DNA from 2 places in the Pradoshia sp. D12 genome. Region 1 is predicted to be linked to the other one. Evidence: riboswitches for the same ligand, from Rfam matches in the RefSeq annotation. Region 1 holds a riboswitch; the other holds the start of a gene.
The links. Region 1 has a riboswitch for cobalamin ahead of F7984_RS15620 (FecCD family ABC transporter permease). Riboswitches for the same ligand answer to the same signal wherever they lie in the genome.
Positions count from the first base shown of each region.

Region 2: it holds a riboswitch for cobalamin, as region 1 does, so the genes downstream of both, F7984_RS09995 (ribonucleoside-diphosphate reductase subunit alpha) here and F7984_RS15620 (FecCD family ABC transporter permease) in region 1, are expected to answer to the same signal.

Region 1 is NZ_CP044545.1:3,257,807-3,265,796, reverse strand. It holds gene asnB (asparagine synthase (glutamine-hydrolyzing)) at 1-1,394, shown strand, start outside; gene F7984_RS15645 (C39 family peptidase) at 1,391-2,242, opposite strand; gene F7984_RS15640 (gamma carbonic anhydrase) at 2,346-2,876, opposite strand; gene F7984_RS15635 (alpha/beta hydrolase) at 2,987-3,790, shown strand; gene F7984_RS15630 (tetraprenyl-beta-curcumene synthase family protein) at 3,813-4,895, shown strand; gene F7984_RS15625 (LLM class flavin-dependent oxidoreductase) at 4,923-5,924, shown strand; cobalamin riboswitch at 5,973-6,119, shown strand; gene F7984_RS15620 (FecCD family ABC transporter permease) at 6,297-7,349, shown strand; gene F7984_RS15615 (ABC transporter ATP-binding protein) at 7,343-7,990, shown strand, end outside.
Region 2 is NZ_CP044545.1:2,082,215-2,090,204, forward strand. It holds gene F7984_RS09995 (ribonucleoside-diphosphate reductase subunit alpha) at 1-1,864, opposite strand, end outside; cobalamin riboswitch at 2,031-2,213, opposite strand; gene F7984_RS10000 (DEAD/DEAH box helicase) at 2,300-4,540, opposite strand; gene F7984_RS10005 (YueI family protein) at 4,706-5,161, opposite strand; gene F7984_RS10010 (manganese-dependent inorganic pyrophosphatase) at 5,541-6,467, opposite strand; gene F7984_RS10015 (DNA topoisomerase III) at 6,558-7,990, opposite strand, start outside.

The DNA of each region.
Region 1 (7,990 bases):
CTATAGAAAAACAAGAATTGGATCATGTGTCTCTGCAGCATTATCTTACCTTTCAATTTATTCCAGAACCAGCAACGATGACAAAGTATGTGAAAAAATTATTGCCTGGACATTGCTTTACAAAGAAAATTGGAGAACCTATGGAAATCCGCCAATATTGGAAAGCAGAATTTAAACCTATTCTGCGCAGTGAACCAGATTGGATTAAAGAAATTCAAGATGTGATGTATGACAGTATCAGCATGCATATGCGCAGTGATGTACCCGTTGGTTCATTTCTTTCAGGTGGAATTGATTCTACAATCATCGCATCCATAGCTAAAGAATTTCATCCTGGAATTAAAACATTCTCAGTTGGATTTGAACAGAATGGTTTCAGTGAAATTGATGTAGCTAAAGAAACAGCTGACAAGCTTGGGGTAGAGAATATCAGCTATATTATATCGCCGCAGGAATATATGAGGGAACTGCCGAAAATTATGTGGCATATGGATGACCCGTTGGCAGACCCCGCTTGTGTTCCTTTATATTTCGTGGCAAGGGAAGCGCAAAAGCATGTAACGGTTGTTCTGTCCGGTGAAGGAGCGGATGAATTATTCGGAGGATACAATATTTACCGTGAGCCTCAATCCTTAGCCATGTTTAATAAAATTCCTGTACTTATGAAAAGAGCGCTAAAAAGAATTGCTGCCATGATGCCTGAAGGTGTAAAAGGCAAAAGTTTTATAGAGCGCGGCTGTACGCCGATTGAAGAACGCTATCTTGGAAATGCCAAGATGTTTATGGAGGAAGAGAAGGGGCAATTATTCAAATTATATAAATCAAAGCTGGATTATACTACGATAACACATCCGTTCTACGCAGAAACACCCGAATATGATGATGTGAGCAGAATGCAGTATATTGATATTCATACATGGCTGCGCGGAGATATATTAGTAAAAGCTGATAAGATGACGATGGCACATTCTCTTGAGCTTCGAGTGCCATTCCTTGATAAAAAAGTATTTGAGGTGGCATCCGGAATTCCAACTGATTTAAAAACTGCTCATGGAACGACCAAATATATACTTAGAAAAGCTGCAGAGGGAATCATTCCTGACCATGTATTAAATCGTAAGAAACTTGGTTTTCCAGTCCCTATCCGTCATTGGTTAAAAAATGAAATGTATGAATGGGCGATTACAATAATAAAAGAAAGCCAAACAGATCATTTGCTGGATAAGCAAGTCATTATGAATCTGTTCAATAATCATGTTACAGGTAAAGCGGATAATAGCCGTAAACTATGGACTGTATTGGTATTTATGATATGGTACTCTGTATATGTCGAAGAAAAATATCCTTTCCAGGCATTAGCTGAAAAGGATATGATAAGTGACCCAATCCATTAATCTTTATAGGTTATAGCCTGTTTTCCCATTTGCACCCACGCTTTTTCAAAATCAGCGGAGGGTGCTTTTTTATTTTTAATTCCTGTTAAGGGATCGTTAAAATAAATATAATGCTGATCATATCCCGTCACTACGACAGAATGCTCCTTATAAGTAATCGATATTTTCCCATTTGGTGTTTTCCAAGTATGGAAATAGGATGGATCCAGTTTTTCATAGGCTGTATTTATGATAACCCAGACGGGCCGATTGGTTGAGAGATACTTTTTGATTTGGTTGAAATCTCCATTGGTAAAATCGATTATTTTGCCAGGCATATAATGCTCAGCAAGTTTTTTTATAGGCTTATGATACACTCCGAGGCCAGGTTTATTAGTTGAATACATATCTCCAATAAATCCATCATTAGGATCACCGTAATGGATTTCACCATTTATTTTTTTTATTTTAGCTGGATTTTTTTTTATTTGCTGGGCAAGTTTTAATTTATCAGCATCCAATCCGGAATATTGAAGAAGCATAGCCAGGCTGGTTACTTCACATCCTCTTGGGAGCTCGGGCTGCTGTTTAACGATCGGCACATCAAGAAGTACTTTATCTTTGGCAGGAGGTTTTGCAGGTCGATTATCTTTGGTAATAGAAGTTGTTAAGCTTACTGACTTATCAATCATATTATTAATTTGATGAGCAAAGGAGTAATTTGAGTTATAGACCTTCCAGCCTGTATACAGGAAAGTGCCTATCAAAGAGATAACAATCAAAATAGATAGTGGCTGATATTGACGCCATAGGACCAAAATGATTGAAATGATACTAAATAACATGAAAATCAAAATGAAAGTATTCATAATCCTACTCCTGAAATTGATTTTAAAAAGGTGTATCATTTATAGCTAAATAATAAAGGGAATGGGTATACAATAAAGAGTATACCCTAATGAGGAATGATAATTAGTTATTCTCTTTTAAAGGTTGTATACTTGAATAATAGCGTGCTTTTTCTGCGTATTCCTTATTTATTCTTTCCATGTCTTTACGATCATCATCTGTTAATTCACGAATTACTTTAGCAGGTCTGCCGAAAGCGAGTGTGTTTGGTGGGATTTTTTTACCTTGAGATACTAAACTGCCTGCACCGATGAAGGCACCTTCTCCTATTTCAGCTCCGTCAAGAATAATGGAGCCCATCCCAATCAAAGCATTTTTCTTCACATGGCAACTATGGAGAATGACTTGATGGCCTATCGTTACATTATCTTCCAGTACTAATGGGTTGTTGGGACTTTGATGGAGGACTGAGTTATCTTGAATATTAACATTTTTACCGATAATCACAGGAGCGACATCACCTCTAATGACTGTGTTAAACCAAACACTTGAATTTTCACCGATTGTGACATCACCACTGATAACTACATGATCCGCTAAATAAGCAGTTTGATCGATGGAAGGAATTTTATCTATATATTGATATAATTTCATTACAAAACCTCCGTTTTCTACTGTAAAATAGATAGTTAATAAAAGTGTACATATAAAGCGGTACAGTGTAAATAAAATAAAGCTAAACATCATACAGGAGGAGTTCATCTATGAAAAAGTGGGAAGCTGAGGGGAAAGCCTATGGTGTAATCGTGATTGTTCACGGCGCCATGGAGCATTCAGGCAGATATAAATGGTTAATTGAAAGATGGCTATCAGAAGGGTATCACGTAATTATTGGAGATTTGCCAGGTCAGGGAATGACTTCACGTGCAAATCGAGGGCATATTGATTCATTTGAGGATTATATTGATGAGGTTGATTCATGGGTGAACGAGGCTTATACATTTGGTTTGCCTGTATTCATGCTGGGTCATAGCATGGGAGGACTCATCATCATTAACATGCTTCAACTTAAAGAATATAATTTAGCGGGTATTATCCTATCTTCACCATGCTTTGGAACATTAATTCATCCTCCAAAATTACTTGAATCCATGTCAAAGGTTTTAAATCTTGTTTATCCTACATATAAAAAACCTTCAGGATTAACGGTTGAAATGGCAACGAGAAATCCAGAAGTTATTGAATTTGATTTGAACGATTCACTCTACATCACAAGTGTATCAGTCAGATGGTATCGTGAATTAATTTCAGCTATGAAGGATGCCTTTGATTTTGATGAGGATTTCCCGGATATTCCTGTTCTTGTTATGCAGGCAGGGGACGACAAAATAGTGGACAAGGCTATGGTTAGAGAATGGTTTAACTACTTTCCGGCATCCGAAAAGCATTATAAAGAATGGCCTAAGCTGTATCATGAAATATTTAATGAGCCAGAGAGAGAAGATGTATTTCTATATGCAAAGAGCTTTATTGAAGCGAGATTGCGCAATATAGGGTATATCGTTTAAGGGGTTAGGAGATGGGACACAAATGAAATTACCCACTAGTGATATCAGCTTAGTAAAGAATGTATACAGAAATGTATTTCCAGTTGTTCATCGAGAACTCGCGAGTTGGCAGGCAAAGGCAGAAAAAATCCCTAATGAAGAGCTGCGTACACAGGCCTTATCCAGTATTGCCCACAAAACTTTTCATTGCGAGGGTGGTTCTATATTAGCTCTCGCAGCAGGTGAAAAAAAAGATGATGTCATTCGATTTATTGTTGCGTATCAAACAATCAGTGATTATCTTGATAATCTATGTGACCGCAGTACCTCACTTGATCCTAATGATTTTACGCTATTGCATCAATCTATGAAGGATGCTCTTAATCCGGAGGCCCTGACGAGAAATTATTATGAACTCAGAGAGGAGCAGGAAGATGGCGGGTATTTAGTCGAGTTAGTAAAAACCTGTCAATCTGTTCTTTCAAATATGGTGCATTATCAACATATCGAGCCTTTTTTGAAAAAGCTTTGCACCTTTTATTGTGATTTACAAATACATAAGCATGTTACGTGGGAAGAACGGGTACATAGATTAGAAACCTGGTTCAATGAAAATAAACAGCAGCTTCCAGAAGGTTTGTCATGGTATGAATTCAGTGCTTGTGCAGGATCTACTCTGGGCATCTTTTGTTTAGTTTCATATGCAGTGCGTGATAATTTTACTGAACATTTGGGGAAAGACATATATGAATCTTATTTTCCTTATGTGCAAGGATTGCATATTATGTTGGACTATTTTATTGATCAGGAGGAGGATCGCCAAGGCGACGATTTAAATTTCTGTTTTTATTACGAAACGGAAGAGCAACTGATTGATAGACTTTGTTATTTTGTTGAAAAAGCCAATTTAGATGTCACAAAAATACCGGACAGCAAGTTCCACAGCATGATTAACCAGGGATTATTGGGTATTTATCTAGCCGATTCCAAGGTGAAAGACCAGTTGTCGGTTAAGCAATATACTAAAAAAATGTTAAGCCTGGGTGGCCGTTCAGCGTATTTCTTTTATTGGAATAGTAAGCTGTATCATGCGTTTAAGAGAATGAAAAAGAATAGGCGAGTCTAGCATTCAATACTAAGGGGATGGAGCAGAATGGTGAAATTAAGTATTCTAGACCAGTCACCGCGCTCTGTTGGAGAGCCTTCAGAGCAGGCACTTGCTAATACGGTCAAACTGGCAAAATTGGCTGAGGAGTGGGGATACTCAAGATTTTGGGTCAGCGAGCATCATGATAGTCAAGGCTTGGCAGGATCTTCGCCTGAGATATTGGCAACATGGATTGCTGCTCAAACAGATAAAATAAGAGTTGGAACAGGCGGTGTTATGCTGCCTCACTACAGTGCTTATAAAGTAGCTGAAAACTTCAGAGTATTATCTGGTTTAGCTCCAGGAAGAATAGATTTGGGAATCGGCAGGGCTCCTGGAGGGATGCCAAGAGCAACGCGAGCGTTGCAGGAGGGGAGAGTACAGGAACTGCATCGTTTTCCTGACCAGGTAGATGAGTTATCCTGGTATCTCTATGATCAAATACCGGAATTGCATCCTCTATATGGGTTATCGGCGACACCTACCATTACATCTCCGCCGGAATTGTGGATGCTTGGATCTAGTTCATCTAGCGCAGCTCTTGCAGCTCATAAGGGTATACCCTATAATTTTGCTTTGTTTATTAACAGTGAATATGCTGAAGAAAATATGAAGCATTACCATGAAGCATTTCGACCTACAGAGTTAGTACAGAATCCATCAGGTATGGTTACTGTATTTACAGTTTGTGCGGAATCGGACGAAGAGGCAGAATATCTGGCTGGTTCATTGGATTTATCGATGCTGTTTCTTTCACAGGGAATTATAAGAGAGGGAACACCTCACCCAAAAGAAATTCATGAAATGTCATTATCGCAGTTTGAGAAAGCTCGGATTGATTACAACAGAAGCAAGATGATTATCGGTTCTCCTAAAATGATTGGAGAAAAAATTAGAGAGCTGAGTGAACGCTTCTTTACAGATGAAATTATGCTTGTGACAATCACCCATTCATACGAGGCTAAAGAAAACTCCTTCAGATTAATTGCCAAAGAACTGTTGAAATAATAGTGGATTTGCCATTAGTCAATCAATCTATTAGAATAAGAATAAAATCTAATAAATCACTTTAAAAGTGCCTCGGTACACGAGGGTAAAAGGGAAAACGGTTCAAATCCGTTGCAGCCCCCGCTACTGTACTTACTAAATCACAAGTCTGATTTAGTAAAAGCCAGGAAACCTGCTTTTAGAGTTTTAGTACTTATTTTTCGGAGGGAAAAGTAGGCTTATTGTATTCACAGGCGTGAAAAAGTGAATCCTTAGCTCAATACCATCCTGAGCTAAGGATTTTTTATGTGTTGTAGCTTATAATCTTGTTTTAAAGTGCATGAATAATCCGAGGTTCGCCGCCAGGAGTAAAGAGGAATTGAAGTATAAGTTATGAATAATAAAAATAGAACAACCGGTATTTATTTTGGGAGTATCCTGTTTTTGCTGCTCGCTGCGTTGCTCGGCCTGTTTATAGGCAGCGTGGACATGTCATTTAAAGATATTCTTGGGATTCTCTTGAAGAACGTGACCGGCCAGGAATCCTTCTATACCGGTCCAAAAAATATAGAAATGATTATTTGGAATATACGATTACCCCGGGTATTAATCGCTTTATTTGTGGGTGCCTCACTGGCACTTGCCGGTGCTGCCTTTCAGGGGCTTTTGCAAAATCCACTCGCTGATCCATATACTATTGGAATTTCTTCCGGTGCATCGGTTGGGGCAGTGATTGTTCTATTCTTTAATATCGAATTTGCTCTTTTTGGTCAGTTCACATTGCCGCTTGTTGCAATCGTGTTTAGTTTTATAACCTTGTTTATTGTATTTGGTATTACAAAGGCAGCTAGTGTTACCTATGCAAATGAGACCATTATTTTAGCCGGTATAATTATGAATTCATTCATTGGCGCTGTGGTCTCACTTATCATTGCGCTATCCTCAGGAGATCAAATGAGGGAGGTATTAAACTGGCTGATGGGCAGTGTGGCTATGAAAAATTGGGGACACGTCAGTATATTGATTCCCTTTTTTATTATAGGAGCTTCCATAATTTTATATCATTATCGTGAACTAAATGGGATGGCTCTTGGAGATCAATCCGCTCAATATAATGGTATCGATGTGAAACGAAAGAAAATAATCATTATTATCGGGGCTGGACTATTAACGGGTGCAGCAGTTGCCGTATCAGGAGCTATTGGCTTTGTTGGACTGGTTATTCCACATCTTGTTCGCCTTCTTGCTGGTGCTGATCATCGCCACTTACTGCCATTATCCATGATTATTGGAGGTGGATATCTCGTATTGGCTGACTTGATTGCACGTACGATTATCAACCCGCAGGAATTACCAATCGGTGTCATTACTGCCTTAATCGGTGCACCTGTATTTACAATCTTACTGATTAAAGAACGCATAAAAAGAAGGAATTTGACATGTTAACCGTAGAGAGCCTCAGTGCAGGCTATCATAAAAATAAGCAAGTGCTTCAGGACTTTTCTATTAAGGTTGAGAGCGGAGAATTTTTTGCTCTTCTTGGTCCAAATGGAAGCGGTAAGACGACATTGATTAAAAGTATATTGGGAAAAATGGAATATAAAGAAGGGACTTCAATCATTAATGGGAAAAGGACCTCATCCTATAAAACCGGAGAATTGGCTAAAATTGCTGCCGTGTTAAGTCAGGAACATATGGTGGGTATAGATTTTACGGTGGAAGAAATCGTACTATTAGGCAGGTATCCTTATCAGGAGAAGGGATTTTTTAATCATTACCGTAGTGAGGATTACGCAATTGTTGATGAGTGTCTTGCTCAGACAAACACGCTGAAATTTAAGTATACATACTTTTCGTCATTAAGCGGAGGGGAAAAGCAACGTGTCCTTTTAGCAAAGGCTTTGGCCCAGCAGCCAAAGCTCCTGTTTCTCGATGAACCTACAAATCATCTGGATGTAAAGCATACAATCGAATTGTTAAATTTATTAAAGAGGCTCCAGCTTCAAAATGGGCTGACGATTGTCGCCATCCTCCATGATTTAAACATGGCAGCTTTATATGCAGATAGATGTGCTTTGCTTAAGGAT
Region 2 (7,990 bases), 1.2 Mb from region 1:
ATGTATGCACTCTATTTTTCAATTGACTCCAAGCATCTGAATCATAGCCTCTTTGGTCAAAATAAGATCCGGTCTCCCAATCAGATCCTTCAAAAAATGGGTAAGCACCTTTTTCACCAGCTAAATCCACACTTGATTTAATCGTTAAATAAGCGATTTTTTCGTATAATCGGTCACAGTATTCAACGGCTTTCTCTGATTCCCAGGCAATGCCCTCAAGCGCTAATAAATGATGCCAGCCAAATGTCCCAAGTCCTATAGCACGATAATTTTTATTCGTTATATTTGCCTGAATGACCGGGATATTATTTAAATCAATGACATTATCAAGCATTCTCACCTGTATCTTAATTAAGCGTTCAAGGACATCTTCCTTTACAGCTTTGGCAAGGGAGATAGACGAAAGATTACATACAACAAAGTCACCCGGTGTTTTTTCAATAATAATTTTCCCATCCTCGGTTCTTTGTTCAATAACTTTGGTAGCACTTTGATTTTGCATAATTTCCGTACATAAATTACTGCAATATATCATTCCTTTATGGCGATTAGCATTAGAGCGGTTGACCGTATCCCGATAAAACATATAAGGTGTTCCTGTTTCAAGCTGAGAAATCATGATCGCCTTAAACACTTCAATGGCAGGTATTTCTTTTTTGGAAAGCTGCGGATGATTGATACATTCAGTATATTTTTGTCTGAATTGGCCATCCCCTGCTTCTTCATCAAAATAATCTTCAAGAGAATATCCCATTACTTTTCTTACTTCATGCGGATCAAATAAATACCAGGTACCCCGCTCCTTGACCATTTCCATAAATAAATCCGGAATGCAAACACCAGTAAATAAATCATGCGTTCGAAAACGTTCATCCCCATTATTTAAACGCGCTTCGAGGAAGGCAAATATATCCTTATGCCAAACATCCAGATAAACTGCAATGGCACCCTGTCTTTGGCCCAGTTGGTCCACACTGACGGCGGTATTATTTAATTGCTTCATCCATGGTATAACTCCTGAGGAAACACCCTTAAATCCTTTAATATCACTGCCTCGCGCTCTAATTTTCCCTAAATAAACACCTATTCCTCCGCCATTTTTAGATAGATTGGCAATATCGGTGTTTGAATCATAGATACCTTGCAAACTATCATCAACAGTATCGATAAAACAACTGGATAATTGGCCATAGCTTTTCCCAGCATTAGCAAGCGTAGGAGTTGCCACCGTCATATATAGATTGGATAAGGCCCAATATGCTTCTCTTATTAATTTGATTCGCTGTTCTTTAGGCTCATTCATCATTAATGTCATGGCAATAATCATAAACCGTTCCTGAGGAAGTTCATATAAGCTTCCATGATGAGATTTGGCTAAATAGCGATCTGCCAGCGTCCGAATGCCAATATACGTAAACAACTGATCTTTTGATGAATCGATGACTGCTTCGAGTTCATTGATTTCGTCTTCCGTATATTCATTTAACAATGCTGGATTATAAATCCCCATATCAGTCAATAGTTCAACAAGCTGATGAAAGCTCCCATATTTGTGTGTTAAATCATATCCCCGGCTTTTTGAAGCTTTATCATATAACTGGTCTAAATAAATAGTTGCCGCCACAAATGTCCAATCAGGCTCATCAGCAGAGATACGCTCTACGGCGCTTAGTACCAGTAAATTCACCAACTCTTTCTTGCTATAGTCAGACTTATACTCAAGTGCTGTCTTGATTTTTTCTAAGTATTCCTCTGCTGAATAAATAGATGTATAGGAACTAACACATTCCTTTATGTATGTTTCTATGCTTTTTAAATTTATGACTTCCAGACTTGCATAGTTTGATTCGTAAGATACTGCCATACTAATTTCCCCCTTATTGTTTGCCGATAAATCGATTAAAAACGTCTGTTCCCTCCACGCAAAAAATCCCATTGCCTAAAAATAAGCAATGGGAAAAGAAATAATAACAAGATTGAACTGTTCAATATTGCTATTTCATCCGTTCCACCCTCATTGCTCCCGATAAAGGCAAACCAGTGAAAAAGGCAGGTCTCCTGACTCATGCTTCGCTTTACTCTAAGTCCTTCCCATAGATTTCTCTACAGTGGTTTACTTATTTCATCAGCATTTACAGTTGCGGGTACAGTTCCGGATTTTAACCGGATTCCCTATTAAGTCGTAATACGACACCTTAAACACGTTAAAATCAATATATAGTATTTTAGATATAAAATAATAACAACATATAGAATTATAAATCTTATATGTGAAAATAGCAACTAAAATTCCGACAATTTATTTAGGCAATTGCTGGAGAAATTGATTGATAAATGCTTCGGATTCCAATCGAATTCCAATGTATGGCGGATGAACACGTTTATTGGCTTCAAGAGGAACCCCCAACCACAATACTTTTTGGTCAAGGATGACAAATGTGAAGCTTGGCCCATTCTGAAGATGGATATCCGGATCCAAATAGGAATGGGAATCTGGAGAATACATCATCAGTCTTGTTCTTGAGTTCCTCGTCTTCACTCTTTGAACAAAATCCGATGATAACACACTGGAATTTGGCAAGGAAAGGATAATGGAAGATTGGGCTTTTTTTAAATCCTGATAGAACCCTTCCAAATTTCTTGCATAAATCCATTGTAATTTTGGATGATGGTTGGCAATCCATTTGCCTATTTGATCCATATTGACCATTTGATTCCGTTTCATTTGATATTGAACGAGCTGATGAAGAGTTTTTGTATGCGAAACTTTTGATTCTATAAACTCCACATCGCTGACATGAATCAGTTTCCCTTTTGTTCTGGTAATTGCAACATTTAACAGCCGTTCACTTTCCCTGCCCGTTAAAAGCATCCCTGCCCGATTTTGCGGATAACTATCTACACTATCAAATACCATTACTTCCCGTTCACTTCCCTGGAAACGATGGACAGTGGCAGCCAATATATCATGCAGGCCGTTCTCTTCCTCATATAGATCTTTAATTAATGTTTCCATCAATTGTGCCTGCGCACGATAAGGGGTTGCATAACCGATTGATTTACTCCCATTGCTGTAGGCTTCATGAATAACCTGAAAGGATAACAATAGATTCATCAAATTCATTCTAGAACCAGAGGAAGTGCCCGTAAAGCAGTGTTCCCCTGTGAAGCTCGTATTTAACAGTACGGAAGCACGATCTACAAAAGGTGTCTTTGAAACGATATCTTTTTTATTTATATGAACACTTGGATGATCGCCAACCAGTGAATTATAAACATATTGGTTCGTAAAAGCGGAGATATCCGGATGCATTCTCCTCTGTTCCTTTAATAAAAACAAATGAGTATGAAGTTTTCCCCCACGTGCAATATCAGCAACACCGGTACGATGGAAGATGTCCTCCTTCAGCCAGCGGTCTACAAGCTCTCCCCTCGAAACCGCAATAGGAGGTAATTGCTTAAAATCCCCACAAATAATACAACGCTTGGCAAGTGCGCCGGCAAAGGCAATTTGCGGGATAAAGGCCATACTGGCTTCATCAATGATAACTAGATCATACTCTTGTTCAAAAATACTCGGGTCCATTGCTGCTTTCGCCAAGGTAGTCCCAACAATGAAGGCATTTTTGACTAAATGAATTTCTTTTTGCCTTATTTTCTCTAAGATTCTGCCCAGTTTTTTTTCAAGGTCAAGAAGCTGCTCCGAGTCACGTACGCTAAAAGACAGAGACAGATCTTTTTTTAGCAGTTTCTTTTCTTCATTAATCGAATCCCTTTCCTTCACTAAATGTCCATCATGACTTTCCAATAATTTAGCCGGCAATATATCCCCATGCATCAGAAGACCCTCACCAGTTTGAGAGCCGTAACGTAAAATATCTCCTTCATGAAAACGATCCGCTCGTTTAACAAATGCCGTAATTTCGGCAAGCAGGACATCCACAGCCTGATTACTGTGAGAGAGAACTAATATACGTTTCTTTTTAAAATATTTATTGGCTGCCGTTCGTGCTAAAGTATACGTTTTTCCTGTACCAGGCGGTCCCCAAACATATGTGACCGGGTTATATTTTGATCTGGCATATAATTCGCGTACCGCGCTTTTACTTGTTTTGTCCGTTCGTTTATCAGGCATGGAAGGCTCCATGATCCGTTTAACCCGACTTCTTTTCCGCTTACTTTTCCTGATATCATCCAGTCTTTCAATCAGCTGATCTAAAAGTTCCCATGGGTCATGATAAATCGTAGCCTCTTCAATCAATTCACCTATTGATTGTTCAAGAGACAGAAGCAAACTATTGCCCTCAGAGGATAGGATTCTGGCATCAAACCGACTCCCGCCCCATTCCAGCTTAGCAATCGTTCCAACAGGTATACGCAAAATACTGGATGACTCAAAATAGTACGTAAAAGAATCACCTGACATAATCTTATTGCCATTCATCAGGTGATAGCGGGTACTTCCATATTTTTTTAAATACTGAATCTCTTCTTCAAGTGCTTCCTGCCATTCTTCAATATACTCTTGTGTTGAATTCATTCTTTGTGCCCCTCAAATCATAAACCTAAATTATCTCTAATTTGATAACTATACCATACAAACTAAAACTAGAATAGTCGATGGCACATACTCACCTAACCGAAACATGCATCCAGACACCGTATTGTTTCTCGTATTAAGGGGTGCACAGTTATGACATTTTGTTTATGATTTTTTTGTAAAGAGTTGCTTAAGTGATTCAAAAAAACCTGTCTTTTTTTCTGTCTCCTCAGTATTAGTTTCTTCCTGTGCCGGTTCTTCTAATGTAATGTTATCGTTATTAATTGCATGATCATAGGCCAATACCAAACCATTAGGTGAATTATAGTCTTTATTGGTCACGATTTTAAATTGAATCCCATGTTCATCTGCTGCTTTAACGAATTTCGATAGATGGGAATAATTAATGTGGCCATTTAAATAAAGCTTAGCGCCCTTATTTTTTTTCAATAGGTCAATAAATCCATGTGGGATTTGTTTTTGAAAAACCTGAGCCTGTGTTAATGCGACAACCACACGTTCACGTAAGCTCCCAAGAAATTCTTTCCGTTCAGCAGGCTTTATTTCTTTAACGCCATGTATCCCTTCCTGTAAGTAATCATCTACTGTTTTCTTATTCATTTTATTTCCTCCTTGAATACTAATTAACATATGTAAATCGTTCTTAACTTGAGCTTATGTATTAGTTTGGTTAAATGCCTTCTCAACGATTCCCTATTCGGAAAACCTGATTATTATCTTTACTATTTTTTGATTGATCTGCCTGCATTATGTATTTTAAAGCTCGCTATTTGTGTACCATTATTGATATGTCCAATCGACACTCTGGATATGAATATATAAAAAGGCACCTGTTAAAAACAGGTGCCTTGTTCGAAAAAATTGAGGCGAGTCACCACACTCCACATAGTGTGTACCATAAGGTATGTGCTCGACTTACACAATTCAGCTCATCGCATATATTAATATAACATCATGCCAGAAATTTTGCAAGTAAAATTTACGATAATGCTTCTGTTAATGCTGGAACTACCTGTTTCTTACGGGAAACAACCCCTTTTAGAACAGCTGTATTATTTACCAATGTTACATGGAAAGCTTTTTCAACAGCTGCAGCTTTATCACCAATAGCAAGGGCAACAGAATCATTTGTTAGGATATCTGTTACAACTAATAGAAATAAATCCAGACCCTTTTCATTAATAGCTGCCTGCATAGCTGCTTCGAGTTCAGCTTGCTTCGCCATTACATCGTTTGTATCAACTGCATTCACTTGTGCAATTTCCACTTTTGATGTGCCCATGGAGAACTCTTTAGCATCCAAAGAAATTAATTCTGCAATAGTTTTCTTGCTTAAATCTGCTCCAGCTTTTAACATTTCCAATCCGTATTCTTCTGCATTAACACCAGCTATTTCAGCCAATTCTTTTGCAGCAGCAACATCTTGCTCCGTGCAAGTTGGAGATTTAAATAATAAAGAATCAGAAATAATAGCGGATAACATTAAGCCAGCTACTTCTTTTTTGATTTGAATTCCGTTTTCTTTGTATAGCTTATTTAAAATGGTTGCTGTACATCCAACCGGCTCAGCACGGTAATACAATGGATCAGCTGTTTCGAAATTTGCAATACGGTGGTGATCAATAACCTCTAATACTCGAACCTGATCGATATCATCCGCACTTTGCTGTCTTTCATTGTGGTCTACAAGAATAACTTCCTGTGTTTCTTCCGCAACCTTCTCAACCAAACGGGGAGCTGCCACTTTAAATGTATCAAGTGCATATTGTGTTTCACCATTAATCGCACCAAGTCGAATCGGTTCTGCTTCAACACCCAACTCTTTTTTTAATTCAGCATAAGCGATTGCTGAACAAATTGTGTCAGTATCTGGATTTTTATGTCCAAAAATCAATACTTTACTCATTTACAAAAACTCCCTTAATATAATATGTACTCCATTTACCAGCGCAAATGGAAACTTCTTCGACCATTATACCTGAATGCACAAAAATTTTTAAGTTTTTGGAGCAATTTCATTTGAAAACAGGAAATTAATTTTACCGTCCTTCCATTCAATCGCCGCGTCAAATGATTTTTCTCCTTTTTTAAACCCTTTTATGACATTGGTTTTCCCATCTTTTAATAATTTCTGCATATTGGTTTGGGAAATCTTTTTTCCAAGGATTTTTTTCGAAAATGTAAATTTACACTGGTTTTGCTTATAATTCGCACATCCATAAAATTCACCCTTATCGACTATATCCCCTTTACACAGCGGACAGGCGCCTACCTTTTTCCCTGTTGTAAACTTAGAAGAGGTACGTTCAATCGTTTCAACCTTTAATCCTGTAAAATCCCAGGTTTCAAAGCCTTTTACAGCATCCTCAATAATCTTCCCCGTTAATTTCTTTGTCTGCTCCATAAATTGAGCAGCTGATGCTTTCCCTTGCCCGATTTCGGCCAAGCGCTGCTCCCATTTAGCTGTCATTTCAGGTGAAGCCAATATCTCGTCGCCTATCGCTCTGATCAACACTTTCGCTTTATCAGTCGCAAATACTTGATTCTTTTTAACATCTATATATTTTCTATCCTTCAGCATCGTAATAATTCCCGCTCTTGTTGCTTCCGTTCCCAGTCCTTCTGATTTCATTAGCACTTTTTCGAGTTCTTCATTATCAAGATGCTTACCGGCCGTTTTCATTAACGTAATTAATTGTCCCTCGGTATATCGTTTAGGCGGTTGCGTTTTTCCTTCTTTTACTTTAACGCTTTTCACTTTACCTTCATCATCTTTTTGGACATTCGGAAGGATGGTATCTTCATCCTTTTCTTGCTGGAAAATAATTTGTCGCCAGCCTTCTCGTATTTGCTGCTTTCCTTTTGAAATGAACTCTGCTCTTCCATCAACTAATGTTATGAGGGTTGTATAGTCAAATATGGCTGATTCATAGTGAGCAGCAATCAAACGACGCACAATTAAATCATAGATATTCCTTTCTTCTCCTGAAAGCTTGGCTGGATTCGTCACCTGTTCAGTAGGAATAATCGCATAGTGATCCGATACTTTCTTTTCATTAACAAACCTAGAGTTATTGATAATGGATTCGTTTGGAACGGGTATGAATGATTTATATTCCTCGAACTGAGCAAGTTTCGATAGGATCTCCGGGAATGTTTCCGCCTCTCCTTTAGTCACGTAGTTTGAATCACTCCGCGGATAAGAGACAATTCCCTTTTGATACAGTTTTTGCGTGATATCCAGCGTTTGTTTTGGTGAGTACTTATACATTTTATTGGCGGTTGCCTGTAAGGCCGATAAATTAAATAATAAGGGCGGCTGGAATTCTTTACGCTCCGTCTTCATTTCTATAATTTTCGCATCTTTATTTTTACAAAAAGCTGCAATATTTTGAGCCATCTCCTGCTTATCCAGTCTGGACTCCTGAT